DNA from 2 places in the Methylobacterium nodulans ORS 2060 genome. Region 1 is predicted to be linked to the other one. Evidence: predicted binding sites of a transcription regulator. Region 1 holds the regulator's gene; the other holds the start of a gene.
The links. Region 1 encodes HrcA, which represses chaperone genes, less so after heat shock. Its sites were predicted from a motif close to GTTAGCACTCNCNNNNNGNGAGTGCTAAC; they were not measured.

Region 1 (14,689 bases):
ACCGTGAGCGTCTCGGCGAAATCCTCCTCGATCTCGCCGAGGATCCGCCCGCCCGCGGGCAGGATCATGCCCGGCTTCCCCCGCACGCCGCGGGCGAGGCGCACCTTCACGGTCGTCGCCTCGATGATGGTGCCGACATTCATCCGGTATTGCTGCGCGGTGCGCGCGTCGCGCACCCGCCAGAGCCCGTCCGGCCCGCGCAGGATCTTGGCGAAGCGCTCGTAGGCGCGCAGGGAATACCCGCCGGTCGCGACGAAATCGACGACCTGCTCGAAATCCTCATAGGCGAGGTCCGCGTAGGGGGCGGCCGACCGCACCTCCTCGTAGAGGTCCGGGGCGGCGAAGGCCCCGGCGCAGGCCATCCCGAGCACATGCTGGGCGAGCACGTCCGGCGCCCCGATGCGGGGGTCGGGGGTGTCCTGGGCGGCCTCCTCGACGGCGTCGAGGGCGGCGCGGCATTCCAGGATCTCGAACCGGTTCGCCGGGACCAGATAGGCCTTCGACGGCTCGTCCATGCGGTGGTTGGCGCGGCCGATGCGCTGCATGATCCGGCTCGCCCCCTTGGGCGCCCCGACATTCACCACGAGGTCGACGTCGCCCCAGTCGATGCCGAGATCCAGGGTGGCGGTGCAGACCACCGCCCGCAGGCGGCCCTCCGCCATCGCCGCCTCGACCCGCCGGCGCTGCGTCGCGTCGAGCGAGCCATGGTGGAGCGCGATCGGCAGCACATCCTCGTTGAGCTTCCACAGCTCCTGGAAGGTGTACTCGGCCTGAAGCCGCGTGTTGACGAAGACGAGCACCATCCGGTGCCGGCGGATGAGGTCGTAGATGGCCGGCATCGCCAGCGAGGCCGTGTGGCCGGCGAGCGGCAGATGGCGCGTCGCCTCCAGCAGGCGCAGGTCCGGCTTCGCCCCGCCCGAGACCACGATGAGATCGGCGCTGCGCGGCTCCGGCGCCTGCGGGACGAGGTAGCGCCGGAGCGCGTCCGGCTCGCGCACGGTCGCGGAGAGGCCCGTGGCGGCAAGCCCGGGGGCGAGCCGGTGCAGCCGGGCGAGGCCGAGCGCGAGGAGGTCGCCGCGCTTCGAGGTGACGAGGGCATGGAGTTCGTCGAGCACCACCCGCCTGAGGCCGGCGAAAAAAACCTCCGCCTCGCGGTGGGCGATCAGGAGCGCGAGCTGCTCAGGGGTGGTGAGCAGGATGTCGGGCGGCTGCGCGATCTGGCGGCTGCGCTTGTGGGCCGGCGTGTCGCCCGTGCGGGTCTCGATGCGAAGCCCGAGGCCCATCTCGGCCACCGGCGCTTCGAGGTTGCGGGCGATGTCGACGGCGAGCGCCTTCAGGGGCGAGACGTAAAGGGTGTGCAGGCCGCGCCGCGCCGCGGCCTCGCGGCCGGCGAGGTCGACGAGGGTCGGCAGGAAGCCCGCCAGCGTCTTGCCGGCCCCGGTCGGGGCGACGAGGAGGGCGGAGCGGCCCGCCTGCGCGGCGCCAAGCAGCGCGAGCTGGTGCGGCCGCGGGGTCCAGCCGCGCGAGGCGAACCAGTCGGCGAAGGCGGCCGGGAGCGCATCCGGATCCCGCACGGGCGAGAGGGCCTCGCGCCCCGCCGGAACCGCGCTGCGGCGGCTCACACCCGCCCGTTCTCCAGCATCCGGGACATCACCCGGGCGGTGAAATCGACCATCGGCACGATGCGGGCGTAGTTGAGCCGGGTCGGCCCGATCACGCCGACGACGCCGACGATCTTCTGGCGCCCGTCATGGAAGGGCGCGGCGATCATCGAGGATCCGGAGAGCGAGAAGAGCTTGTTCTCGGAGCCGATGAAGATGCGCACGCCTTCGCCCCCCTCGGCCCGGGTGAGGAGGTCGATGACGTCCTTCTGGCTCTCGAGATCGCTGAACAGGAGGCGGATCCGCTCCAGATCCTCCGCGGCGCGCAGATCCTCCAGGAGATTCGCCTGCCCGCGCACGATGAGATGGCGCTCCTCGCTCGGACCGACCGAGCGGGCGAGCCCCGCATCGACCAGCCGCTCGGTGAGCGCGTCGAGTTCCCGCTTCATCGCCTCCCGGCTGGCTTCGATCTCGGCGCGCACTTCCCCGAGCGTCCGGCCGCGGATGCGGGCGTTGAGGAAGTTGGAGGCTTCCTGCAGGGCGCCCGCCGGCAGCCCGGGGGGCAGGTCGACGAGGCGGTTCTCGACCGATCCGTCCTCCGAGACCAGCACCACGAGGGCCCGGCCCGGATCGAGCCGCACGAACTCGACATGGCGCAGATTGGCGTTCTGCTTCGTCGTCACGACGACGCCGGCCCCGCGGGAGATGCCGGACAGCATCACGGAGGCTTCCGTCAGGGCGGTCTCGAAGGTGTGGCGGGAGGCGGCAGCGCGCATCTGCGCCTCGATCCGCCCCTGCTCCTCCTGGCCGACATCCCCGAGTTCGAGCAGCGCGTCGACGAAGAAGCGCAGGCCCGTCTCCGTGGGCAGGCGGCCGGCGCTGGTATGGGGGGCGTAGATCAGCCCGGCCTGTTCCAGATCCGCCATCACGTTGCGCACCGAGGCCGGCGACAGCGTCATGGGCAGGATGCGGGCGAGATTGCGGGACCCGACCGGCTCGCCCGTGGCGAGGTAGCTCTCGACGATCTGGCGGAAGATCTCGCGCGAGCGCTCGTTCAACTCGGCGAGGCTGCGAGCCTGGCCGGGCCCGGCCGGCAGAGGGGGGAGATCGCGCGTGTTCATCAACCACTTGGAACGACTGACGTCTTAATGTGAGGCTGGCGCGGCGCGCGCGCAAGCGTGGGAGCCCGCGCTCCGTCGCCGCTCCGTCAGTTGCCGTTCAGCCGCGCGACCCCATCCTTCTCCTCCCGGCCTTGGGACAGGCATGCCCCGGGTCGGCAGGAGGAAACCTCGGAGGCCATCATGCTGACATCCCGCATCGCGATCCGCGGCCGACATCTCACCGCCGCCGCAGCCTTCGTCGTCGCCGGTCTCGCCGGCGCGGGCAGCAGCGCCCAGGCGGCTCCCTTCGCGCCGGCGCCCGCAGTGGCGGCATCCGTCGATTCCGGCATCGTCCAGATCCGCCACGGGCGCGGGCACGGGCGCGGGCACCATTACGGCTGGCGCCGCCACCATCATCACCATTGGCGGCCCTACCACCACCGCCGCCACCACTACCGCCATCATCATCGCCGCCACTGGCGCTACTAACCCGGCGCATGTTTCCGGCCCGGAGACCGGCATGGTCTCCGGGCTCCCCGCTTGCCGCCCGGCGCGCCAGCGCCTATGAGCGCGACCCCGTGCCGATCGAAGGAGAGCCCCATGCGTCCGTCCAAGCGTGCGCCGGAGGAATTGCGCAAGGTCACGCTGGAGCGGGGCGTCGCGCGCTACGCCGAGGGCTCCTGCCTCGTCACCTTCGGCGAGACCCGGGTGCTGTGCACCGCCTCGCTGGAGGAACGCGGCCCGTCCTGGCTGCGCGGCTCCGGCAAGGGCTGGATCACCGCCGAATACGCCATGCTCCCGCGCGCGACCCATGAGCGCAACCGGCGCGAGGTCAATGCGGGCAAGCCCTCGGGCCGCACGCAGGAGATCCAGCGGCTGATCGGCCGCTCGCTGCGCGCGGTGGTGAACCTGCCCGCCATCGGCGAGCGCCAGATCGTGATCGACTGCGACGTGCTGCAGGCCGATGGCGGCACCCGCACCGCCTCGATCACGGGCGCCTGGGTGGCCCTGCACGAGTGCTTCACCTGGATGCGCAGCCGCTCGATCATCTCGGTCGATCCGATGCGCGACCACGTGGCCGCCGTGTCCTGCGGCATCCACAAGGGCACGCCGATCCTCGACCTCGACTATGCGGAGGATTCCGCCGCCGAGACCGATGCGAACTTCGTCATCACGGGCTCGGGCGGCATCGTGGAGGTGCAGGGAACCGCCGAGGTCACGCCCTTCTCGGAGGAGGAGTTCCTGGGCCTGCTGCGGCTCGCCAAGAGCGGCGTCGCCCAGCTCGTCGCCCTGCAGAAGCAGGCCGTGGGCTAGACGACCGATGGCGCGCCTGCTCTCCGGACGGGTCGTGATCGCGACCCACAACAGCGGCAAGCTGAAGGAGATGCGCGAGCTGCTCGCGCCCTTCGGCGTCGAGGCGGTCTCGGCGGGTGAGCTCGACCTGCCCGAGCCCGTGGAAACCGGCACCATGTTCGCCGAGAATGCGGCGATCAAGGCGCGCAGCGCCGCCGCGGCGACGGGATTGCCGGCCTTCGCGGACGATTCGGGAATCTGCGTCGAGGCCCTCGACGGGGCGCCCGGCCTGTTCTCCGCCCGCTGGGCCGGCGGCTCGAAGGATTTCTCCGCCGCGATGGCCCGCATCGAACGGGAGCTGGCGCAGCGCGGCGCGACGAACCGCCGGGCGCATTTCGTGTCGGCGCTCGTCGTCGCGTGGCCGGACGGACACGAGGAGCTGTTCGAGGGCCGCGTGTTCGGCGAGCTGGTCTGGCCGCCGCGCGGCACGCTCGGATTCGGCTACGATCCGATGTTCAAGCCCGACGAGAGCCCGCTCACCTTCGGGGAGCTCAGCTCGGAGGAAAAGCACGGGATCGACTGGGAGAACGGCCGCGCCCTGTCGCACAGGGCGCGCGCCTTCCTGAGCCTCGCGGCGTCCTGCCTGCGCCGCGAGGGTTGATCATATCAACGGCCCGGGCTGCTGACGTAAGCCAAGTGCTGACGCGGCGGGCCGTTGAGCCATCTCGAATTGTCGACACCAAGCCAAAGGCTTTGTGACGAGGCTTGGCGACAATTCGAGAACGGGACCAACGGTCCTTTTCAAGGCCCGTTGGTATCAGACGACCTGAAGCCCGACGTCGACGTTGCCGCGGGTGGCGTTCGAGTAGGGGCACACCTGGTGCGCCTTCTCGACCAGTGCCTGCGCGGTTGCGCGGTCGAGGCCCGGCAGCGAGATCTTGAGGTTCGCGGTGATGCCGAAGCCGCCCTCCGAGCGCGGGCCGATGCCCACGGTGGCCGTGACGGTCGCGTCCGCCGGCACCTGGATCTTCTCCTGGCCGGCCACGAACTTCATCGCGCCGAGGAAGCAGGCGGAATAGCCGGCGGCGAAGAGCTGCTCGGGATTGTTGCCCTCGCCGCCGCCCCCTCCGAGCTCCTTCGGCGTGGTCAGCTTCACGTCGAAGCTGCCATCCGCGGTCTTGGCGCGGCCGTCGCGGCCGCCCGTGGCGGTGGCCTGGGTCGTGTACTTCACGTCGACGGGCATCGGTATTCTCCGTAGATGTCCGGGCGGAGCCGCCCGGAGGCTCCGAACGGCTCCGGCGAGCCGGCGGACCCGATATAGCGCGCCAATTTATTGCGCGCAATTTGTTTTCTTCGAGCCGGACGCGTATCCTTCCGGGCAATCCTCCCGCGGGCTGCATCGGGGATGGTACGCAATCCATACGGTGGCGTGGCGCTGGCCGCCACAGGGGCCGGCCGCGGAGGAAGGAGACCGACATGTCAGGCTCCCACGCCGAGGATCCCGCGTCGCGGGGCGATCCGGCTTCCGGCGATCTCCACCTCGCCAGCCAGATCTGTTTTGCGGTCTATTCTGCGGCGCATGCCTTCAACCGCATCTACAAGCCCCTGCTCGACAGCCTCGGCCTGACCTACCCGCAATATCTCGTCCTGCTGGTGCTTTGGGAAGAGGACGGGCAGACCATGAAGGCGATCGGCCAGCGGCTCTATCTCGATTCCGGCACGCTGACGCCCCTGATGAAGCGGCTGGAGATTGCGGGCCTGGTGCGGCGGGCCCGCGACGAGAGCGACGAGCGGCTGATGCGGATCACGCTCACCGAGACCGGGCGCGCGCTGCGCCACAAGGCGCTGCCTTTCCCGGACGAGATCCTGTGCGCCACAGGCCATCCGCCCGAACGCCTCAAGGCCCTGCGCGACGAGATCATTGCCCTGCGCGACGCCCTTCACGCCCACGCGACCCTCGAACGCGGCCCGTCCTGACCGGCTTGCGGCATGTGCGATACCGCACTGCCTGAACGGGAGAGCGCAGCCGGAGCCTTTCGGCGCGCCGCCGGCTGACCATTTGAGAGCCGTCCGGCTCCGCCCGGACAGGACAGCCGGGGCCGTGTCATGGCTCCGCTCCCGGAGTTCGCGATTTCCATGATGACTGATCTGCTCTTTCGGCCGCTCACCCTCGGTGCGATCCGGCTCGACCACCGCGTCGTGATGGCGCCGCTGACCCGTATGCGCTCGCGCCAGCCCGGCGACGTGCCCCAGCCCCTGAACGCGGAATATTATGGCCAGCGTGCCAGCCGCGGCGGGCTCATCATCGCCGAGGCGACCGATATCACCGAACAGGCGCGCGGCTATCCGGGAGCGCCGGGCATCTACACGCCCGAGCAGATCGAGGGGTGGCGCGGCGTCGCCGAGGCGATTCACGCCAAGGGCGGCCATCTGTTCATCCAGATCTGGCATACGGGCCGCATCTCGCATTCCTCGATGCAGCCGGGCGGCGCCCTGCCGGTGGCGCCCTCGCCGGTGGCGGCGCCGGGCAACCACATGGATATCCGCTTCAACGCGGTGCCGTTCGAGACGCCGCGCGAGCTTGACGAGGCCGAGATCGCGACGATCGTGGGCCAGTTCCGGCAGGCCGCCCTCAACGCGCGGGCGGCGGGTGCGGACGGGGTCGAGATCCACTCCGCGAACGGCTACCTGATCGACCAGTTCCTGCAGGATTCCACCAACCGGCGCACCGACCGCTACGGCGGCTCGATCGAGAACCGGGCGCGATTCCAGCTCGAGATCGTCGACGCGGTGGCGGCGGCGATCGGCGCGGACCGGGTCGGGATCCGGATCTCGCCCTGGGGCAGCTTCAACGGCATGAAGGACAGCGACCCCGGTGCGCTCTTCGACCACGTGACGGCCGAGCTCGGCCGGCGCGGCCTCGCCTACCTGCATGTGGTGGAGCCGCGCGCCGACCAGAGCAGCGACGTGAACGCCCTCGACCCGAACGCTCCGGATGCCGCCTCGCGCTTCAAGTCGCGCTTCGGCGGTCCGCTGATCGCGGCCGGCGGCTTCACGCCGGAGAGCGCGGCCGCCGCATTGGCCGGCGGCGAGGTCGATGCGGTGGCCTTCGGCCGCCTGTTCATCGCCAATCCCGACCTGCCGGAGCGCATCCGCCGGGGCGCAGGCTTCAACCGCTACGACCGCGCCACCTTCTATGGCGGCGACGCCCGGGGCTACGTCGACTATCCGGCCCTCGACGCCGCAGCCTGAGCGGCAAGCGATCCCCGCGCGGGCATCCGCCTTGTGCCCGGCGCCCGCGCGGGTCATCTCTCGCCCGACCGAGCGGGAGACGCGCCGTGGACCTCGAATGCACGCCCTCCATCACCATCGACGAGGCGGAGCTGGAGGAGAGCTTCGTGCGCGCCTCCGGCCCGGGCGGGCAGAACGTCAACAAGGTCGCGACGGCGGTGCAGCTCCGCTTCGACGTGCGCCGCTCCCCGTCGCTGCCCAACGCGGTGGCGATCCGCCTGATGAAGCTGGCCGGCCGGCGGCTCACCGCCGACGGCATCCTCGTCATCACCGCACAGGCCCACCGCACGCAGGAGCGCAACCGCGCCGAGGCGCGCGAGCGGCTCGCCGAACTGGTGCGCGAGGCGGCGGTGCCGCCCAAGCCGCGCCGCCCGACCCGTCCCACGCTCGCCTCGAAGACGCGCCGCCTCGATACGAAGACGCGGCGCGGGAACGTCAAGCGCCTGCGCGCAAGCAAGCCGGGACCAGAGTAAACGAAGACTTCACCCTGATCGCCCCCACCATCTCGGCCCTTCGCCAAGACGGCTGACAAACGATTCAGCACGATCCGTCTTTGCATCGAAGACGAGGCTGCGTCCTGGTCGGCGAGGTGGCACCGTTAAGCCGTGCGGATGATGATGTCTGCGACGCGAGCGCCGGCTCTCAACAAGGCTGCCGCGATCAGGGACGAGGTCATCCGATGGGACGGAGATGGTTGCGGCTCGGGGCGGACGCTCTTGGCGTCGGTGCTCTGTGGCTGGGTATGCTGATGGTGGCCGGCGGCGACGGCGCAGCGGCCCTGGGTCTGCGACCCGGGCTCGACCCCGTCGCTCTCGAAGCGAGGGCCGCCTCGGCCCCCGCGCCGGTGCGCGTGATCCTGCCGACCCCATGGGCGCACGCCACCGCGGCCTTCGCCGAGGAAGCCCGGCAGGCCGCAACCCGGCCGGCAGCGTTCAGCGGTTCGCGGTGACGACCGGTCCGACCGCGCGGCCAAGGGAGACCCAGGCGACGGCATCCTGGGCCTCGCGCTTGATGAAAGTGTAGCCGGTGCGGTGCCAGGGCAGCACCGCGCTGGTCTTGTTGTCGAGCACGAGGTCGCCGCGGTCGGTGCGCAGCATCAGCACGGCGTGGCCCTCGCCCTTCTCGTCGATCACCACGGTCATGCGCATCGCCCGCCGCGGCAGGCCGCTCTCGGCCAAGAGCTTGCGCTTGAGCAGCTGGTAATCCTCGCAATCGCCGCTGCCGTCCTCGGCCAGGTCCCAGCGGTCGGGCACGCCCCAATGCTCCTGGTCGGTGAGCGGGCGGATGCGGCTGTTCACGCTGCGGTTCACGCCGGTGATGGTCTGCCACAGCCGCGGGCTCAGCGTGATCGTGTCCGGCTCGCTCACATCCACCGCGCATTCCGACGCATAGCGGCGGCAGAAGTCCGTCCAGGCCAGGATCGGCTTCGCCTCGCCCGAGACGGCGGGCAGCGTCCCGGCCCGGGGGAGGGCGGCCAGGGTCTGGCCGAGCGCGGCCGGCGCCGCCAGAAGGCTGGCGAGGAGCATGGCGGCCTTGAGGACGCTCCGGCTCCGGCCCTGATCCGCGCTCCGCATCTGCCCGCCCCGTTAAGCTTCGGTTAAGCCTTCGTGACACGGGAACGGCGCGGCGACAACGGAACGGTAAAGAAAAGGTTAACGCGTGGGACGAGCGCCCCATGGCGGCGGACGCGCGGCGCTGACAGTCGGACCGGTGGTCCAGGAACGGGGGGTGGAGCGGGCGGTCGGCATCGAACCGCGTGGGCCTGCCCGCGCCGATCCTCCTCGGCCGCTCACGCCCCGCAGCGAGTTCGCAGGCTGGGCTCTATGCGCCGCTCCGATCCGTTCTCTCCCGGGCGAACAGCGGAAGCTCCTCCGCTGCTGCGGGCCCGGCGTCGTCGCTTCGGGCACGCAACCAGTGCCCGATCGCCTCGACCACATGATCCTGCTCGGCCGCGCTGAGTTCGCGTCCGGACGGGATGCCGTGCCACTTGGACAGGCAGCCTCGACAGCAGGTCGCCGTGGCGTGCTGGGCCACGAAGACCGGATGCCCGCGAAAGGGCGTCTGCTTACCGTCCTTGGCGGGTGCGGCCGGCGCGAGACGCCGCGCTACGAAGTCCCGCGCATGGGCCATCACCGTCGGCAGGCCCTTCTCGCGCAGGTAGGCTTGCTCTGCGGGCGCGAGCGTGAACCGCTGCCGGAACGCGGATCGGGAGAGTCGGTCGAATACGTCCTCGAGTGCCCTCATCCCACCGTCTCCGCTGTCTGATGGATATACCGGGCCCCGATCGCGATGAGAACGGGCGGGGAGATCCGGACGCCCGCGGCTCCGAAGATCTGGCATGAGCCGCCAGGGCTGTTCCCTCTCGGGCCGATCCTGACGGATGAAACCGGCTGACTGAGCGCTGCCGCCCGTGGCAGCCAATTTCGGTCCTCAATCGACAACGCACCATCAGCGGTCGCTGCGCGACTTTTCGTGCTGGATCCCGGGTCGCATTCCGCTGCCGCTGCAGTCGTCCGGGAAAGCATCTGTGTTTGGCGTCAAGCCTGTTGGGGCTGATTTGGCGTCCAGAGGCGGTCCTGAGCGATGAGGCTGTTGGCCAGCACGGCGAGCTTGCGGGCCACGGCGATGATGGCGCACTTTGGCTTCTTGCCGTTGGCGATCAGGCGTTCGTGGAAGGCTTTCAGGCCGGCGTTGTGGCGGGCGGCCGAGAGCGCCGCGAGGTAGAGGACGCGGCGCACGGGCGGGCGGCCGCCCCAGATGACCCGCACGCCCTGGCGCGCGCCGGAATCGTCGGCGACCGGCGCCAGGCCCGCCAGCAGGCCGATCTGCCGGCTGCTGCAGGTGCCCAGCTCGGCCAGGCTGGCCACCAGGGTGGCCGCGATCGTGTCCCCGATCGAGGGGATCGAGACCAGGATGGCATGCCGCCGGGCCAGTCCGGGATCGGCCGCGATGAGCCGGCGGATCTCGCCGGCAAGGGCCTCGATGTCCGCGGCGATCCTGGCCAGACGGTCCTGGAGCTGGCGGATCAGGAACGGGCTTGCGGCCGCGGCCAGCTGGTTCTTGAGGGCGGTTTGTTCGGCCACGGCGCTGTCGCGGGCCGCGACCAGTTCCTGGAGCGCTTCGAGCGCGTCCGAGGCCGGCGGGCGCTGCGGGGGGGCCATCACCGCGGCAAACTGCGCCAGCACGCGGGCATCGAGCCGATCGGTCTTGGCCCAGATGCCTTGCGCCTTGGCGAACATGCGCACCCGAAACGGATCGACGACGGCGACCGGCAGGCCCGAGGCATGCAGGCTGCGGCGGGTCTGGCGGTGCCACTTGCCGGTGGCCTCGACCACGACCAGCCCCAGAGCAAAGCGCCCAAGCCAGCGCTTGAGCTGCCGGATGCCGACCTCGGTATTGGCGAACCGCTGGGCTTGGCCGGAGGGGAGGACGTGGACGTCGAGCCAGCTCTTGCTGACGTCGATCCCCACGCTAGACTTGCCCGCGGTCTCTTGTTTGGACACTTCCTTGCCTTGCATACGGGACTTGCTCCCCAGCATCTGTTCAGGACAAGAGCCAGAGGGCGGCCGGATCCTGCTTTCCCACGGTGCCAATCCTAGAGGGAGATCGATCCCGGCCGCCCGCGTCGCGGCCGGTGGCCACCGGCCGCGACGCACCTCACAGCTTGGTGCGCTGGTCGGCCCGTCAAACATGCAAGAGGGAGCGGGCGACGAGAGGCCGGGCGCGCCGATCACCGGTCGTCTCCGGACAGGTCAGGCGGACGTCCTCGCCTCGGCTGCCGCGGTCTCGATCGGCCACGCACCGTCTTGGGGTGCGCTGATCCGTATGGCTCGTCCTGAGGTTTGATCCGTCAGGGGCGGCACAGCCAGGGTGAACTCAGGCCGAGAGGCTGCCGGTGCGATCGTCCATCGCTGGCGCCTCAGCATGAGGAGCGTGGCAGCTTTCACGCAGATCAACTTCTCTTTAGCAACTCAAACTGAGCGTATCCGCAAGTGATCCCAACGGCCCAAGATGCTGACGCACCGGGCCGTTGGGATCATGGTGAGTGCCGTAGCCAATTCATCAGGGTTGCCACGGTGCCAAAATCTCAAAAAGGCATCGCTTCGCCGAGAATCGACTCCAGTTCAGCTTGAGCGGTCTTAAGTCTGCAGAACGTAGGTCCCGGGCGCGTCCTGCAGGGGCGGATGCTGGGCGCTGCCCAGGGCCGGCGGCGCGCCCAAGGGGCCCGACCGGGCCGAGAGCCAGGCCGACCAGTCCGGCCACCAGCTGCCGCTGTGTCGCTTCGCGCCCTTCAGCCACTGCTCCGGCGTGGCAGCGGGCTTGTCACCTTCGGCCGTGCGATACTCGCCCTTGCCGCCCGGAGGATTGATGACGCCCGCCACATGGCCGCTCGACGCCAGCACGTAGCGCACGGCCCCGCCGAACAGCTGCGTGATGCGCCAAGCCGAGTCCCATGGCACGATGTGGTCCTTCTCGCAGCCGACCGCATAGGTGTCCTGCCTGACCCGTCCGAGATCGACGGTCTCCCCCTTGAGGCTGATCTTGCCCGGCTTGATCAGGTTGTTCTCGACATAGGTGTTGCGCAGATACCAGCTGTGGGCCGCCCGCGTCATTCGGGTGCCGTCGCTGTTCCAGTAGAGCAGATCGAAGGCAGGCGGCTTGTTGCCAAGGAGGTAATTGTTGACGACGTTCGACCAGATCAAATCATTCGAGCGCAGCAGATTGAACATGTTGCTCATCGCGCGGCTGTCGAGATAGCCGCGTTCCATCATCTGTTGCTCGATCAGGTCGAGGGTCGGTTCATCCATGAACACCGCGGTGTCGCCGATCCGCGAGAAGTCCTGCGGCGACACCATGAAGCTCGTCGAGTTGAAGCGCTGGTCGCCCTTCGCCGCCAGGATGGCGAGCGTGAGCGTCAGCAGAACCCCGCCGATGCAGTAGCCCATCGCGTTCACGGTCTCGCTGCCGGTGATCTCGCGGATCACCTCGCTCGCTTCCAGCGGCCCGAGATCGATGTAGTCCTCGATGCCGATCCCATCCATCGACGCATCGGGATTCCTCCACGAGATCAGAAACACGGTGAAGCCCTGGGACACCAGGTACCGCACCATGCTGTTCTTGGGCTGCATGTCGAGGATATAGAATTTGTTGATCCAGGGCGGCACGATCAGCAGGGGGGTTTGATGAACCTGCTCCGTCGTGGGCGAGTACTGGATGAGTTCGATCAGCGCGTTGCGGTGAACCACCTTGCCGGGCGTGAGGGCGAGGTTGCGCCCCGGTGCAAAGGCATTCGCATCGACCATGCTGAGGCGCCCGGCCGCGATATCGGCGAGGAGATTGCGCGCCCCGTCGGCGAGGCTCGCGCCGCCCGTCTCCAGGGCCTTGCGCAGGGCGACGGGGTTCGACGTCAGCACCAGCGCCGGGCTCATGGCATCGACGAACTGGCGCAGGTGGAAATTGAGGCGGTGCTGCTCGGCCTCGTCGAGATCGCTGATATTGCCGCGTTCCAGAAGCCAGTCGGAAGCGAGCAGATAGAGCTCCTTCAGGGCGAGGTAGGCGGGGTTCGTCCGCCACTCGGGGGCGGAGAACCGCTTGTCGGGCCGTGCCGCCGCCGGAGCCGACGCGGATGAAAGCCCGAACAGGCCGAGCCAGTTCTGCCCCGCCTCTTCCCAAGCGGTGAGCAGCGACTTCCACACGCCCTGGCCGAGATCCATCAGCGAAGCGGCGGCCTCGGGCTTGTTCACCGATCGGAGCCAGACGGTTCGCAGGGCCCAGGCGATCCCGGCCCAGTCGATCGGCACGACCTCGCGCAGCGGATTGGCATTCCAGATCTGGTCGATCGACCGCAGAAGCGGGTCCTCGGTCAGGCGCCTGGCGAGCTGATCCTCGGACAGGAGGGGCGGGACGGCGCCGAAGGGCGGGACGGCCGGCGGCCAGACCGGGTTCTGGAGACCCTGCGGCGCGGCCGAGATCTGCTCCATCCATCCCGTCCACAGGCTCAGCATCATGTCGGGGCTGGGCGAAGCCCGGTCGCTGCCGCTTGCTTCCGTCGTGGGCGATGGCGTCGTCCCGGCGCCCGTGGTCTGGTCTGCCATGGCGGTTCCTCCGATGTTTCGTCTCGTGGCGATGTCCGTTGCCGGTGGGGTCGGCTTTCCCCCGGACCGGATGATCAGAGTGTGCCCGTCATTGCCGATTCCTGACAACGCGCTGTCGGCTCGACATGATCTGGCGCCTCCGTCGAACGCTCCGCGGTTTCGCCCTCCTCGCCCGGTCCCCGAAGGAGGGCGCAGACGAGGCCGGCGAGCACCATCAGCGCGAGCGTGAACCAGACCGCGGCGTAGAGAAGGTGGTTGTTCGGGAACCGGACGATGGTCAGCCCGGCTCGCGGCCAGCCGCCTGCGCCGCCCAGGTCATCGGCGTCGACGAAATACGGCGCGGCGTCGGGAAGGCCGCGCGCCGCCGCGATCATCGCCGTGTCGCGCGAATACCAGCGGCCCGCCTCCGGATCATTCCTCCGCAGGAACCCGCCTTTCGGCTCCGACAGGCGCAACAGGCCGACGACGGTGATGGTTCCCGCGGCCTCGCTCCGGCGCCTCGTCCCGGGCTCGCGGAGAGCGGGCGGCACGAAGCCGCGGTTGACGAGTACGATCGTCCCATCCGCCTGCTGCAGCGGCGTGACGACCCAGTATCCCGCGCCCAGGGCCGTCAGAGCCTGCACCAGCGTCTCGCGGTCGTTCAGGAAGCGGCCGGTGATGCGCACGCGCCGATACTCGTCGCCGGACGCCGTCACGCGCGCCCAATCCGCGCGGGCCGGGGCGGGAACGGGCGCCGCGTGGACGCGCTGCTCGACCCGCGCGATCAGGTCGAGCTTCCAGGCCCGGCGCTGGAGCTGCCAGATCCCGAGCCCTGCCAGCCCGGCGGCGAGGCCGAGCGCGAGCACGGCCAAGACGATCTCGCGCGCCGTCCACCGGCCTGGGGTCCCGGCGCGGTCCGGGCCCGCCCCGCACGCCGACGCCGGGTCCCGGGGCGACATCGCACCCAGGCGTCCGACCCGGTTCCGGTCAGGGCATCCCGTGGCGCACATGCTCGGCCGACAGCGGCATCATGTTGGTGTTCAGGTGGTGCATCACCCAGATCGACCCGGTCAGCGTGATCACCACCAGCGTGACCGTGAAGATCAGCGCCAGGACGGTCCAGCCTCCTTCCGACCTGGTATTCATGTGGAGGAAGTAGACCATGTGCACCACGATCTGGATGACCGCGAAGGCAAGGACCGCGATCGTCGTCTGGACGCGGTCATCGAGCACGTTGGCCATGACGAGCCAGAACGGAATGGCCGTGAGAATGGCCGAGAGCACGAAACCGGTGACGTAGCCCTCGAAGGTGCCGTGGCCGGCTCCCCCA
Region 2 (14,689 bases), 3.0 Mb from region 1:
ACATCCTGGCCCAGGAGGTCTTCCCGCTCTCGCCGCTGGAGACGCACGAGACGCTGCTCGCCCGCTGCCAGATGGCGGCGATGCGCCTTGCGGCCGGGCCGATCGCCCGCGAACTGCCCGCCCGCTGGCGCGCCGCCGAGCCGCAGGGCGACGGCGCCTACTGGCCGCGGGTGACGGATGCGGACCGGACCCTCGATTTCCGCCAGCCGGTGGCCGCGGTGCTGCGCAAGGTGCGCGCCTTCGGCGCTATCGAGACGGTGGCGCGGCTCAACGACACCCGCGTCTTCGTGGCCTCCGCCGACGGCTGGACCGAGCCGCACCGCCACGCCCCGGGGACGATCGTCCACCGGCATCGCCGCCACGTGCTGGTGGCGGCCCGCGACGGCTACGTCCAGATCACGCGCTGGAGCACGCTGCCGCTCTCGGAAGCGGGCCATACCGGCCGCTGACCGATGCCGCCGCTGCACCGCAGGAGCGACCGGCCGCAGTCGCTCTGCGCTCCGTGAGGGCACGAGGCGGGCCCGTCTCCCAATCGACATGGCGACGTGCTAGCCGGCCCTTACGTCAGGGTCGAGGGCCCGGGTGAGCGATCGGCAGGAGGAAGCGTGCGGAAAGCATGCGGGATCGCGATCGGCCTCGCCCTTCTCGCGACGTCGTCGGCCCGGGCGCAGCTCTCGCCGGAGGAGGTGGCCCGGATCACGGGGGAACCCGCGGCGATCGGCTCGCCCTTCGGGGCCGGTGTGGCGATCCGCAGACCTCCGTGGCGCAGCCGGACACTTCCGCCAAGCCCTCGGCCAACCTCAACACCTCCATCGCCGACCAGCTCGGGCCTGCGGGCGATCCGGGCGGGTACCGCGCCTTCCTGAAATCCAAGGGCATCGAGTACAGCCTCACCTATATTGGCGAGGTGCTCGGCAATGCCACAGGCGGGGCGCGCCGCGGCGCCATCGTCGAGGGCCGGCTCGACCTGCAGCTGGACATCGACCTGGACAGGCTCGCCGGCTGGAGGGGCGCCAGCCTCCACGCCAATGCCTACCAGATCCACGGCACCGGGCTGTCGCGCTCCTACGCCGGCAACCTCATCACGGTGAGCGCCATCGAGGCGCTGCCGTCCTCGCGGCTCTACGAAGCATGGTTCGAGCAGAAGCTGTTCGACGATCAGCTCGCCCTGCGCATCGGCCAGCTCGCCGCCGACACCGAGTTCGCGGTCAGCCAGACCGGCACCCTGTTCATCAACTCGACCTTCGGCTGGCCGAACATCATGGCGGCGATCCTGCCGAGCGGCGGGCCGATCTACCCGCTCGCGACGCCAGGTGCCCGCATCAAGTACGTGCCCAGCAGGAACCTTTCATTTCAGGCCGGCATCTACAACGGCGACCCGGCCGGGCCTGACCGCCTCGGCCTGGTGCCCGACCCGCAACGGCGCAACCACACCGGCACGAGCTTTCGGTTGACCGATCCGCCGCTGGTCATCGCCGAGATGTCCTACGCCTACAACATCGAGAAGGGCGCCTCCGGCGAGCCCGGCACCGTAACGCTCGGCGGCTGGTATCATGTCGGCCGCTTCAACTCGCTCAGCCTCGACACTGCCGGACGCGCGCTGGCGGATCCCGAGGCGACGGGGAACGGTCGCCGCTTCCGGGGCAACAACGGCCTCTACGGAATCATCGACCAGACCATCTACCGGGAGCCGGACGACCCGAACGACGGTGCCAGTATGTTCCTGCGCCTCTCGGGCTCCCCGGGCGATCGCAACCTGCTCGACGTCTACGTGGATGCCGGCATCGCCTACAAAGGCCTGTTCCCGGGCCGCTCCGACGACACGCTGGGCGTAGGCTTCGCGCTCTCGCGCTTCTCTCCTGCGGCCCGACGGGCGGATCTCGCTGCGATCGCGCTCGCGGGCGTCGCGCAGCCGCGGCGGAGCGCCGAGGCAGTGCTGGAGGCCACCTACCAGGCCGTGCTCGGCCCCGGCGTGACGCTCCAGCCCGACTTCCAGTATGTGTTCAAGCCGAGTGGTGGCGTGCTCAATCCGCGCTATCCGGAATTCGGGCGGGTGAAGAACGCCGCCGTGTTCGGCCTGCGGGCGACGATCCGGTACTGATACCGGATCCGGGCCTCACGCCCGCCGCAGCGCCAGCGCCGCCGCGCTCGCCGCAGAGAGCAGCGTCACCGCCACCGGCGTCGCGCTGCCGTCGTGCCACGCCGCGACCGAGAGCGTGAACAGAGCGCCGAAGGCCATCTGCAGGAAGCCGTAGAGGCTCGAAGCGGCGCCCGCCGCGTGGGGATCGACGTTCATCAGCCCCGCCACCGCATTGGGACCGAGGATCCCGATGCCGACCGCGTAGAGCACGAGGGGCAGGATCAGGGTCGAAACCGAAAGCGACCCGCTGCGGTCGATGGCGAGCAGCGCCAGCGCCCCGGCGAAGCAGAGCGCGTTGCCCTGGCGGGCCGCCCGCCGGGTCGGCACCCGCCCGGCCAGCCTCCCGGCGATCCAGGCGCCGGCCACCATGCCGGCGACGACGAGCAGGCAGTCGAGCCCGACCTCCTGCGGCGAGCGGCCGAGGCGCTCGCCGAGCAGGAAGGGCGCGACGGCCAGGAAGGCATAGAGGCTCGTGCCCGCGCAGGCTCCCGCCACCACATAGGCCCGGTAGACCGGGGCGCCGAGGAGCCGGAGATAGGCCGCACCCACGGCGGAGAGGCCGGGCAGGGCCACGGGCCGGCGGTTGGTCTCGGGCAGCGTCGCGACGACGAGGAGCCCCAGCGCGGCGACGACGGCGGCGAGCAGCACGAACACCGCCCGCCAGCCGAAGGCCCCTCCCACCACCCCGCCGATCGCCGGGGCCAGTGCCGGGGTCAGCGTCATCGCCATGGTCAGGATCGCTAGCTTGCGCGTGGCGTCGGCAGCGGTCGAGACGTCGCGCACCATTGCGCGGCCGAGGACGAGGGAGCCACAGGCGCCGAGGGACTGCAGCACGCGGGCGGCCACCAGCACGCCGATGCTGCGGGCGGGGATCGCGAGGAGGAGCCCCGCGAGATAGAGCGAGAGGCCGGCGATCAGCACCGGGCGGCGCCCGTAGCGGTCGGAGAGGGGCCCGTAGACGAGCTGCCCGCAGGCGAGCCCGACGAGGTAGAGTGTGATGGTGAGCTGCGCCGCCACCGGCGAGGTGCCGAGATCCGCCGCCGCCGCCGGCAGGACCGGCACGAAGATGTGGAGCGCCACGGTCCCGGTCATCGTCACGGCAACGAGCAGCGGCAGAGGGGCCCGGACGGGCGCGTTCTTCAGCACGATCGGGTCCGGTCCCCTTCGATCCCGCGGAGGCTCCGCCCCACGGGCCGCCATGGCAGCCATGCGCACGGGCGCGCCGGCGCGGCGCGCCCGTGCCAAGAATTCGATCCTATGTCCGGCCCGGAGAGAAACCGCCATGCCGGGGAGGCATGGCAGGGTTCCGCCGCCGCACCGTCAATTGAGGCGCGGCTCGGATTGCGCGTCGTCGCGCCCGAACTCGCGGAAGACCGCCCAGGCGGCCTGGATCAGCGCCTGAACCGACGGCAGGTCGTTCATTGGAGAGCCGGACAGGTGCTGCAGATCGAGGGCGGCAGCGGCGGCGCGCAGGACGCAGAGTTCCGTGTGAACGTCCGACAGGCGCAGGGAATCGTGGTCTTCGTGGATCATCGGGGATTCCTCGGAAGGAGGGTTGAGGTTTGGGGGGAAGTCAGGCCACCGCCAGGACCGGGCGGTCCTCGCCGCGCACGGCGCGCAGCTGGCGCAGGGTGCGCTGGTCGAATCGCGCCTCGACGGCGATGATCTCCTCGCCCTCGATCAGGCGCGGGAGGCCGAGTGGATAGGCCCGGAAGTGCAGCTGGATCAGCCGCAGGAGCCAGGAGGTGGGGTTCTGCGAGATGAACCGGTTGACGCCCCGCGGCAGGCCCCATTCCACGACGGCCGTAGTGAGCGCGAGGGCGACCGGATTGAGGCGCCGGCCCGAGATCCGGGCCCGGTCCGAGACGCAGATCCGGCCCCATTCCCAGATATGCGGCGCAGACGGCGCCGGCCCGTCGCACAGCTCGGGCAGCACGGTCGAGAGCAGGTAGGGTCGTGTCGTTGGAAGAAGACGAGAGTATCCGACAAGCTCATCCTCGCGCATCGCCAGCAGATGCACGGCGTGCTCATCATCGAACTGGTCGATCTCGCGCTGATCCGGCTTGGCGAGATCGCTCCAGCCCTTGTCCTTGACGAAGATGTCATGACGGAGCCGATACACCTGCTCCATCTCGGCCGCATGGCGGTGGATGTTGGTGGCGTCGACGAGGTGAATCATGAGGGAACTCCGCTGATACGGAATTCCTTCTACTCACGGATCAAGACAGTCCTAGTCCAAGATCTTGTACCTCGGAATTCAACTGATAATACCGAGCCGCAGGCCCAATGCAACTGCATGGGCGCGGCTCGTCGTGCCGAGCTTGCGGCGCACGGCGCGCAGGTGCCGGATAGCGCCGTGCTCGGAGATGCCCATCGCCTCGCCGATCTCCCAATCCGACTTGCCGTCCGCCGCCCATTGCAGGCTCTCGCGCTCGCGGGGCGAGAGCGGCTCGCTCAGCGCCTCGGCCTGTCCGTTCGCGAGGAGGAGCACCTGTCCGAGCGCGTAGGTGCCGACCAGGGTCAGCATTCCGCGCACGGCGGGGCTGAGGTCGAGGCGCTCGCCCACGAAGCTCACGCCCGCTGTATCGCCTTCGAGCGTCAGGAGGGGCAGGGTGAAGCCTTCGTGCAGGCCGAATTCGCCGGCCTCGTCGAGGACGCGCCGGGCCTCGCGGTCGTCGGAGGCGATGAGGTCGGGATCCGTCCAGGCAAACCCGCTCGCCCGCTCGGCAACGCCGCGGACCACGGGATCGTGGAGAATGTAGTTGCGCGCGTAGTAGCGGCGCGCCCATTCGTCCGGGTAGGTGCCGATGAACACCGTCGGGCGCCGGTCGCACGGCACCGCATCGCAGATCCGCAGGGTCGCCAGCAACACGTGCTCGACGCCCACGCCCGCGAGCTTCTTCAGGAGCTGGTCGCGCACGTTCTCCGGCGTGGCCGTGCGGTGGATCGACTGAAGCAACTCGCGGGAGAGATCGAGCGACTTGCTGGACATGACGCCCCCTTCCCGGCGCGAGGTCACGCGGCGGCCCGCTCGCCGGTCGGGGAGGATGTCCCGCCGGCCATCCCGCCACACCCTCGGCGTGCCGCAAGATCTCGACGCAAGAGCCGTGACAAAGACCGAGCAGCGCAGCTCGGTGGCCTGATCCTGCCTCAAGTCAGGCCCCGCGGGTAGGCCCGAAATCTTGGCCGGCTGGGGACATGATGCGCGCGGATGGCGGAAAAGTGATTTCCTTGTTCGGAGAAACGACCGCGGGACGGTGCTGCCGGCGGGTGGCGCGGGACGCAGGATGTCCGCCGTCCGGGAGCGGATACGAAGAAGGGCCGCCTCGCGGCGGCCCTTCCCAAGTACGAGCGAGGAGGCCGGACCTCAGAAGTCCATGCCGCCCATGCCGCCCATGCCGCCACCGCCCGGCATGGCCGGCGGGGCTTCCTTCTTGGGGGCTTCGGCGACCATCGCCTCGGTCGTCACCAGCAGGCCGGCGACCGAAGCGGCATCCTGCAGCGCCGTGCGCACCACCTTGGCCGGATCGACGATGCCGGCCTGGATCAGGTCGACAAAGGTCTCGGTCTGAGCATCGAAGCCGAAGCTGCGCGAGGAGTTCTCGATCAGCTTGCCGACCACCACCGAGCCCTCGACCCCGGCATTCTCGGCGATCTGGCGGATCGGGGCCTCAAGGGCTCTCACCACGATGTTGATGCCCGCCTGGACGTCGGTGTTGTCGCTGGTGACGCCGTGGGCCGCAGCCTTGGCCCGGAGCAGCGCCACGCCGCCACCCGGAACGATGCCCTCCTCCACCGCCGCACGCGTCGCGTGCATGGCGTCGTCGACGCGGTCCTTCCTCTCCTTGACCTCGATCTCGGTGGCGCCGCCGACCCGGATCACCGCCACGCCGCCGGCGAGCTTCGCCAGTCGCTCCTGCAGCTTCTCCCGGTCGTAGTCCGAGGTGGTCTCCTCGATCTGCGCCTTGATCTGCGCCACCCGCGCCTCGATGTCCGCCTTCTCGCCGGCCCCATCGATGATCGTGGTGGTCTCCTTCTCGATCCGCACCCGCTTGGCCCGGCCGAGCATCGGCAGCGTCACGTTCTCCAGCTTGATGCCGAGATCCTCCGCGATCATCTGCCCGGCGGTCAGGATGGCGATGTCCTCCAGCATCGCCTTGCGGCGGTCGCCAAAGCCCGGCGCCTTCACGGCCGCCACCTTCAGCCCGCCGCGCAGCTTGTTGACCACCAGCGTGGCCAGCGCCTCGCCCTCGATGTCCTCGGCCACGATCAGCAGCGGCTTGCCGGTCTGCACCACCGCCTCCAGCACCGGCAGCATGGCCTGGAGCGAGGACAGCTTCTTCTCGTGGATCAGGATGTAGGGATCCTCGAGCTCGGCGATCATCTTCTCCGCATTGGTGATGAAGTACGGAGACAGGTAGCCGCGGTCGAACTGCATGCCCTCGACCACGTCGAGCTCGGTCTCGGCCGTCTTGGCCTCCTCGACCGTGATCACGCCCTCGTTGCCGACCTTCTGCATCGCCTCGGCGAGCATGCGGCCGATCTCCGCGTCGCCATTGGCCGAGATCGTGCCGATCTGGGCGATCTCGTCGTTCTTGGTGATCTTGCGGGAATTCTGCTTCAGGTCCTCGACGACGGCGGCGACGGCGAGGTCGATGCCGCGCTTGAGGTCCATCGGGTTCATGCCGGCGGCGACGTACTTGGCGCCTTCCTTGACGATGGCCTGGGCCAGCACGGTCGCCGTGGTGGTGCCGTCACCGGCGACGTCGCTGGTCTTCGAGGCCACCTCGCGCACCATCTGGGCGCCCATGTTCTCGAACTTGTCGGCGAGCTCGATCTCTTTGGCGACCGTCACGCCGTCCTTGGTGATGCGGGGTGCCCCGAAGCTCTTCTCGAGCACCACGTTGCGGCCCTTCGGGCCGAGCGTCACCTTCACGGCGTTGGCCAGGATGTCGACGCCGCGCAGCATCCTCTCGCGCGCGTCCGAAGAGAAACGAACGTCCTTGGCAGCCATCGGATAGATCCTTTTTGTTAGATTGCAGCCCCAAGGCGCCCCAGATGGGCAGCCTCAAAGGGCGAAGTTCACGAGTCCGTGGGAGGCCGCCTCAGGCGAGGACGCCCATGATGTCGGATTCTTTCATGATCAGCAGGTCCTGACCGTCGATGCGGACCTCGGTGCCGGACCACTTGCCGAACAGCACGCGGTCGCCGGTCTTGACGTCGAGGGGGACGAGCTTGCCGGTTTCGTCGCGGGCGCCCGGGCCGACGGCGACGATCTCGCCCTCCTGCGGCTTCTCCTTGGCGGTGTCCGGGATGATGATGCCGCCCTTGGTCTTCTCCTCCGCCTCGATGCGGCGGACGACAACGCGATCATGGAGCGGTTGGAACGTCATCGAGTGTCTCCAGCGCTTCTCAAACCATGTCGATGGGCCCGGGCTCTCGTCTGAGCCGCCCGGCGCCGCCAAGCTGGGAGCGCGGATTTCGCCATTCAAGGGGTCGGCGAAAAAATTCTGGCACTCCGGGATGGCGAGTGCCAAACGGCGCGTGCCAAGCGGGCGCGTCATCCGAAATCCGATTGATTGCTCGGCGATTGCTGCCGCAATCGCGCGGCAATGCGGATTTCGGCTTCGCTCACGCCGGCGCGGAGCTCTGCTCCGCGCCGCGCGGGCTTGGTGATGCGATTTCCGAACTGATCGTCCGGAAACCGTATCAGGGCGTGCCGGAGAGCGTCACGCTGCGGAAGAGGTGCCGCCCGAGCGGGTCCATCACGTAGCCCTTCACCTCGCGGCGGGCGGCCACGAACACGGCCGAATGGGCGATCGGCACCCAGGGGGCCTCGCGCTTGAAGATGCGCAGGGCCTCTGCGTAGAGGGCGGCCCGCCGGGTCTGGTCGGCGGTGCGGCGCGCCGCGGTCACGAGGGCGTCGAAGGCCGGATCGCACCAGCGGGCGATGTTGCTGCCGCCGGGCCGGGTCGCCGTGCAGCCGAGGAGCACGCCGAGGAAGTTGTCCGGGTCGCCGTTGTCGGCGGTCCAGCCGAACAGCGCGAGCGCCGTCTCGCCGGCGAGCATCCGGCCCCGATAGGCGCTCCATTCCTCGGTCATCGGCCGGACGCGGACGTTGATGCGCGCGAGATCGGCCTGGATCAGGTCGGCGACGCGCCGGCCGTTCGGGTTGTAGGGGCGGCTCACGGGCGGGTACCACAGCTCCGCCTCGAAGCCGTCCGGCCAGCCGGCTTCCGCGAGGAGCCGCAGCGCCTCGTCGCGATCGAAGGGGTCGTCGCGGATCGCCGGGTCGTAGGCCCAGAGGTTCGGCGGGATCGGCGTGCGGGCCGCGGTGCCGCCCGCCCCGTAGACGCCCTGGACGATGGCCTCCTTGTCGATCGCCATGCCGATGGCTCGCCGCACGCGCCGGTCGTCGAAGGGGGCTTTGCGGGTGTTGAGGGCAAGGTAGCCGATATTGAGCTCTTCCTGGCGCATCAGCACCAGCGCTGGATCGGCCGCGATGGCGTCGAGGTCGTCCGGGTTCGGGAAGGCCGTCACGTGGCATTCCCCCGCCCGGACCTTGGCGAGCCGCACGGCGGCGTTGGGCGTGATCGAGAAGACGAGGCTGTCGATCGCCGGGCGCCCGTCCCAGTGCTCCGCGAAGGCGCGGTAGCGCAGCGCCACGTCGGGCTGGAAGCTGGCGAAGCGGAACGGGCCGGTGCCGATCGGCTCGCGGTCGATCCGCTCGGGGTCGCCCGCCGCCTTGGCCTGCGCGGCATATTCTGCCGAGAGGATGCCGCCGAGCGCCATGGCGATGTCGGGCAGGAAGGTCGCGTCCGGCTCCCTGAGGCGGATCCGCACGGTCAGGGGATCGACCGCCTCGACGGCCTCCAGGAGCTCCGGCAGGCCGAGATCGCGGAAATACGCGTAAGCGCCGCCCGAGACCGGGTGGAACGGGTGGTCGGGCTTCCACTGACGCTCGAAGGAGAAGACCACGTCCTCCGCGGAGAGGGGGCGGGTCGGGCGGAAGCGGGCGCTGTCGTGGAAGCGCACATTCGCGCGCAGGCGGAAGGTGTAGGTGCGTCCGTCCTCGGAGATCGTCCAGGATTCGGCGAGCGCCGGGCGGATGGTCGTGGTGCCCGGGGCGAACTCGACCAGCGTGTTGTAGATCGGCCAGGTGGCGTCCATGCCGGTCGTCGTGGTGACGAGCTGCGGGTTGAGCGATTCGGGATTGCCCTCCGAGCAGAACACCAGGGTCCTGGCCGCGGCGGGGCCGAGGGCCGGGAGGACACAGAACAGGAGGGCGCCGGCAAGCCGGCGGATGATACCAACGGGCCTTGAAAAGGACCGTTGGTTCCACTCTCGAATTTTCGCCAAGCCTTTGGCTTGGTGTCGAAAATTCGAGTTGGGCCAACGGCCCGCTGCGTCAGCACCTGCTGCGCCAGCAGCCTGGGCCGTTGGTGTAATGTGACGCGCGCACCGCTTCCGGGTCGCCATGCTGCCTGTCCCTCCCTGCCCGTGCTCGACCCTCACGCCGACGCAGCGGAGATGCCTGCCGCAGCCCGTGCGGGCGGCGCCTCCGCGGCCAGCTCCGCCGGGAACTCCACGCGCACCCGCGTGCCCTGGCCTTCCCGGCTGTCGATCGCGATGCGGCCCTGCAGACGGCCGGTGACGAGGTTGTAGACGATGTGCATGCCGAGGCCCGAGCTGCCCCGGTGGCGGGCCGTGGTGAAGAACGGGTCGAAGATCCGCTCCCGGTGCGCCGCCGCGATGCCGCGGCCGTCATCGGCGACTTCGAGGCGGATCCAGGTCCCCTCACGCTCCACCGTCACGGTGATGCGCCCGGGCGTTCCCTCCGCGAAGCCGTGCACCACCGCGTTCTTCACGAGATTGGTGACGACCTGCGCGAGCGCGCCCGGATAGGTCTCGATCTCGAATTCCTCGCCTGCCGGCAGCTCGATCCGATGCCCGCCCTTGCGCAGGAGGGGGCCGAGGCTGCGCAAAAGCTCGTCGAGCCAGTCGCGCATGGCGATGCGGCGGCGCTCGTCGCTGACGCGATCCACCGCCACCTGCTTGAAGCTGTGCACGAGATCGGCGGCGCGGGCGAGGTTGGCGGTGAGGAGATGGGAGCCTTCCTGCACCCGGTCGATGAAGCTCGTCAGCCGCGAGCGGGAGAGCTGGCCGCCGGCGACCTCGCGGAACTCCCGCGCCTCGTCGCGCACCAGGGTCGCGGTGGTGAGCGCGATGCCGAGCGGCGTGTTGATCTCGTGGGCGACGCCCGCGACGAGTTGGCCCAAGGAGGCGAGCTTCTCCGCCTGGATCAGGTCGGACTGGGTCTGGCGCAGCTCGGCGAGGGTGCGGTCGGCCTCCTCCTTGGCCCGCCGCAGGGCCCGCTCGCGCCGGCGGATCTCGGTGACGAAGATGCTGGTCGCCCGGGCCATGTCGCCGAGCTCGTCCCGCCGGCCCGTATCGCCGACGTCGCGACGGGACGGGTCGGCGGCGAGCGCCAGCATGCTGCGCTGCAGGCGCCGCAGGGGCGCGGTGATCGAGCGCGCGACTGCGAGCGCCAGCCCCGAGCCGATCACCAGGCCAGCCGTCGCGCCGACGAGCAGGAGGCGGCGGATCGAGCTGCCGAACCGGTCGGCATCGTCGATGAAGATCTGGTTGAGCCGGCGCGCGCTCTCGCCCATGCCGGCGGCCAGCCGGTCCATCTCGGCGATGCCCTCGTTCTGCCGGCGCAGGCCCTCGATGGTGGTGCCGAGCCGCGCCCGCCAGCCGTCGATCGCGTCCACCATCTCCCCCTGGATCAGCGGCGAGATCGGCAGGGAGGCGGCGGTCTCCGAGAGGGCGGCCCCCTCGTCGAGGGCCACGGCGGCGCTCGCCGCGTCCCGGCGGCGCAGGGCCTCGGCGGTGCGCTGGCCGAGCTTGAGCGTCGCGAGCGCAATGTTCTGCGTCGCCTGTTCGGTCTCGTTGGCCTGCACCGCATAGGCGAGGAGCTGCGTGACCTCGTCGTGGAGGGAGCGCTGGGCCGAGCCGTCGATCTTGAGCACCCGGTCGCACCACTCGCCGAGCACGCCGGCCGGCGAGACCGCCGCCGCGGGAACGCCCATGGCGGCGAGTTCCTCGGGCTCGCGGCCCGTCCGCGAGGCCTCGTAGGCGGCGGCGAGGATCAGGCTCTCCTCCGCCTCGCGCTCCCGCCCGTCCGCCCGCAGGGCCTCGGCGAGGTCGCGGGCCGCGTTGCGGATCTGCGTGAAGGCGGCGGCGATCCGCAAGGGAGGAGCGCCGCGCAGCACCTCGGTCTCCTGCGCGGCGACGACATTCCGCAGCGCATTGACCGCCGAAACCACGTCGCGGACCTGGCGCATCCGCTTCGCCTTGTCCGTGAGCGAGGCCACGAGGTCGGCATTCGCCGCGCGCTGGCGGTCGCGGGCCTGATCGGCGAGGCGCATGAGCGTGTCGGCGCGGGCCGTCATCTCGGCGATCAGGCCGTCATTCTCGCGGGTGATGCGCACCAGCGCCTGCATGCGCTCGATGGAATCGATCAGCGCGCCCTGGGCGGCGTCGATCCGGGCCAGCTGGTCGGGCGTGCGGGCGAGGCGGCGCAGGTCGTCGAGCGCCGTCATCGCCTCGGCGGTGAGGCGGGCGAAGCGCTCCGCATGGTCGGTCCGGGCCTCGGGCGGCGCGGCGAGATACTCGTCGCGCACGGTCGTGGCGGCGCTGAGGGTGCGGTAGATCGTGCCCGCCATGACGGCGCCGGCGCGGGCCCGCTCGGCCTCCGCCAGCAGCAGCCAGCCCGCGAGCGCGATGAGCGCGGCGATCGCGATCGGGAGACCGCCGACCAGGAGGATCTTGTGGCCGACCCGCATCCTCGCCCCGTGCCCCCCGCGGACCGGGAGATCCCGGGCCGGCCGCGCCTCGCCGGTCGCCGCACAGCGCCTCGGGGTGGGGCGGAACGGGGCGCGCGCGGCAGAGTAGAGCCCACTCAGGAGCGCGGGCAAGCCGCGCTTCGACGGTGGCGGCGGGCATGACGGCGCGGGGGCCGGCTGCGGGCCTCGGCGCGGGCGCTGCCAAGGGAGGGCCGCGCGCTCGCCGGCGGCGGAGGCGGCGCGGCGAAGAGCGGCAGCGGCGTGCAGGCGCGGCACCTTTTTGGCTCGCCGGGTCCGAGGATCTCGCGCAGGAGCGCCGCCCCGTCCGGATCCGCGTCCAGGATGTCGGCGCTGAAATGGGGCATCCGTCAGCGCTCGGCGACCTGAATCCGCGTGGAGGCGCCGATCACCCGAACGGCCGGACGCCCGACCCCCTCGACGCAACCCGCCGGGCGATAGGGCCATGCGGCGCCCGCGCAAGGATCGGCCGGGGCCGGCGCCGCACTCACTGCCGGGACCTTCGGGCCGGGCCCGGTCGCCATCACCACGATGCCGGCCACCAGCATCGCACCCACCAGGACCAGCCTCGCCACGCCCATCATGACCGCCTCCGTGCCGCCCCTATGCCGGGGCCCCTTGGCCGGGCCCCCTTTGCGTGGCTCTGCGTATAGGGGCTGCGGATGTCCGGGGTTTTGCGTCGGGCCGGAGGACTGAGCCGCTCTGTTGCGTCGGGCCGGCGCGACGCAACATTTCCTTAACCTCCGCCCGCGCGGCCTGCCACGAAGGACGCGAAGGCGGCATCGGCGAGGTCGGGCGGGACCGCGTGGCCTCCCGCGAATTCATGGTAGGCGGTGCTGTATCCGGCCTGAGCGAGATGCGCGGCGATGCGCCGGCCGCAGGTCGCGACCGGCAGCACCGCGTCGTCGCGGCCGTGGCTGATGAAGATCCACGGCGCGCCGACGGTCGTGGCGGGCGCCGCGAAGCCCGGCGAGAAGGCAAGGATGGCCGAGAACAGGTCACCATTCGCGAGGCCCAGCGACAGGGCGTAGGAGCCGCCATCCGAGAAGCCCGCGATGGCGATCCGGTCGGGCCGGACGGGCAGGCGGGCAAAGGTCTGAGCGAGAGCCTCGTCGAGGAAGGCGACGTCCGGGCCGTAGCGGGCGCGGATCAGGTCCCAGGAGCGCGGATCGCGCGAATCGGGGGCGAGCAGCGCGACGCCGTGCCGGTCGGCCGCCTCCTGGACGAGGCGCGCCGCCCCATCCGCGAAGCCGACCGCACCGTGCAGCATCACGGCGAGCGGCAGCGCCGCGCTCCCGTCGTGGTTCTGCGGCAGGACCAGGAGGCCGTCGCGCCGGTTGCCGAGGCCGAGGCGGTGCGGTCCCGGCGGCAGGCGATCCGCGGGGGCCGCGCCCGGCCGGGCCGCGAGGCGCCCGAGACTGGCATCGGCGGGTGATTCGGGGGAATCCTGTGCCATGCGACGACAACGGACCGCCCGGCCGGGAGGATCCGGCGCCCTATGTCGCGAGGGCCTACCCGGGAGACCCGACCATGCGCCGAGCCGCCCTGATCCTCACCGCCGCTGCCGCGCTCGCCGGACCCGTCCGTGCCGAGGCGCCCCCGCGCCCGCCCGCCGAGACCCAGCCGCCGAACGCCCCCGACCAGAAGCCGGCCTTCCCGGGCCAGACCCGCGCGCCGCAGCCGGGCGAGGCCACCCGGGTCGCGGTCGCCACGGTGGCGCGGGGGCTGCGTGGCCCCTGGTCCATGGCCTTCCTGCCGGACGGGCGGCTTCTCGCCACCGAGAAGGAGGGCCGGCTGCGGCTGATCTCCCCGGACGGCAGGACGGCTCCCGTCGAGGGCGCCCCGAAGGTCGATGCGCGCGGTCAGGGCGGCCTCCTCGGCCTGGCACTCAGCCCGGCCTTCGCGAGCGACCGCCTGATCTTCATGAGCTTCAGCGAGCCGCGTCCCGGCGGCAACGGCACCAGCGTCGCCCGCGCCCGCCTCGCCGAGGAGGGCGGCCGGGCCCGTCTCGACGGGCTTCAGGTGATCTTCCGCCAGATGCCGACCTATGACGGGGACAAGCATTACGGCTCCCGCCTCGTCTTCTCGGGGGACGGCACGCTGTTCGTGACGGTGGGCGAGCGCTCCGATGCGCGGGTCCGCGGCCAGGCACAGGATCTGGCGAGCGGGCTCGGCAAGGTGTTCCGCATCCGCACCGACGGATCGGCACCGGACGACAACCCCTTCGCGGGCCGCCGCGACGCCCTGCCGACGATCTGGTCCTACGGCCACCGCAACGTCCAGGCCGCGGCGCTGGACGGTCAGGGCCGGCTCTGGACGGTCGAGCACGGGCCGCGGGGCGGCGACGAGCTCAACCGCCCGCAGGCGGGGCGCAATTACGGCTGGCCGGAGGTGACCTACGGCATCGAATACAGCGGGGCGAGGGTCGGCAGGGGCATCACCCGGCGCGAGGGCACCGAGCAGCCGGTCTATTACTGGGACCCGGTCATCGGTCCCTCCGGCATGGCGCGCTACGACGGCAGGCTCTTCCCGGCCTGGCGCGACGCGCTGCTGGTCGGCGGGCTCGTGTCCGAGGGCCTCGTGGTGCTGCGGCTCGACGGCGACCGCGTGGCGACGGAGGAGCGCATCCCGCTCGATGCCCGCATCCGCGACGTGACGGTCGGCCCCGACGGTGCGGTCTATG

Region 2: the regulator HrcA is predicted to act here: its motif matches at 7,650-7,678, upstream of groES (co-chaperone GroES).

The regions. Positions count from the first base shown of each region.
Region 1 covers NC_011894.1:4,841,055-4,855,743, forward strand. The annotation lists gene MNOD_RS22450 (ligase-associated DNA damage response DEXH box helicase) at 1-1,574, opposite strand, end outside; gene hrcA (heat-inducible transcriptional repressor HrcA) at 1,619-2,722, opposite strand; gene MNOD_RS22460 (hypothetical protein) at 2,903-3,190, shown strand; gene rph (ribonuclease PH) at 3,302-4,015, shown strand; gene rdgB (RdgB/HAM1 family non-canonical purine NTP pyrophosphatase) at 4,023-4,655, shown strand; gene MNOD_RS22475 (organic hydroperoxide resistance protein) at 4,812-5,237, opposite strand; gene MNOD_RS22480 (MarR family winged helix-turn-helix transcriptional regulator) at 5,471-5,971, shown strand; gene MNOD_RS22485 (alkene reductase) at 6,131-7,246, shown strand; gene arfB (alternative ribosome rescue aminoacyl-tRNA hydrolase ArfB) at 7,333-7,758, shown strand; gene MNOD_RS22495 (hypothetical protein) at 7,965-8,234, shown strand; gene MNOD_RS22500 (transglutaminase-like cysteine peptidase) at 8,218-8,859, opposite strand; gene MNOD_RS22505 (DUF4186 domain-containing protein) at 9,107-9,529, opposite strand; gene MNOD_RS22510 (IS110-like element ISMno29 family transposase) at 9,823-10,803, opposite strand; gene MNOD_RS22515 (PHA/PHB synthase family protein) at 11,425-13,380, opposite strand; gene MNOD_RS22520 (SURF1 family protein) at 13,455-14,318, opposite strand; gene cyoD (cytochrome o ubiquinol oxidase subunit IV) at 14,347-14,689, opposite strand, start outside.
Region 2 covers NC_011894.1:1,856,676-1,871,364, forward strand. The annotation lists gene MNOD_RS08485 (methionyl-tRNA formyltransferase) at 1-449, shown strand, start outside; gene MNOD_RS08490 (carbohydrate porin) at 761-2,101, shown strand; gene MNOD_RS08495 (Bcr/CflA family efflux MFS transporter) at 2,117-3,286, opposite strand; gene MNOD_RS08500 (hypothetical protein) at 3,461-3,673, opposite strand; gene MNOD_RS08505 (acyl-homoserine-lactone synthase) at 3,714-4,319, opposite strand; gene MNOD_RS08510 (helix-turn-helix transcriptional regulator) at 4,398-5,132, opposite strand; gene groL (chaperonin GroEL) at 5,508-7,154, opposite strand; gene groES (co-chaperone GroES) at 7,246-7,533, opposite strand; gene MNOD_RS08525 (ABC transporter substrate-binding protein) at 7,850-9,619, opposite strand; gene MNOD_RS08530 (sensor histidine kinase) at 9,652-11,988, opposite strand; gene MNOD_RS08535 (hypothetical protein) at 12,105-12,353, opposite strand; gene MNOD_RS08540 (hypothetical protein) at 12,357-12,590, opposite strand; gene MNOD_RS08545 (alpha/beta hydrolase) at 12,743-13,462, opposite strand; gene MNOD_RS08550 (PQQ-dependent sugar dehydrogenase) at 13,537-14,689, shown strand, end outside.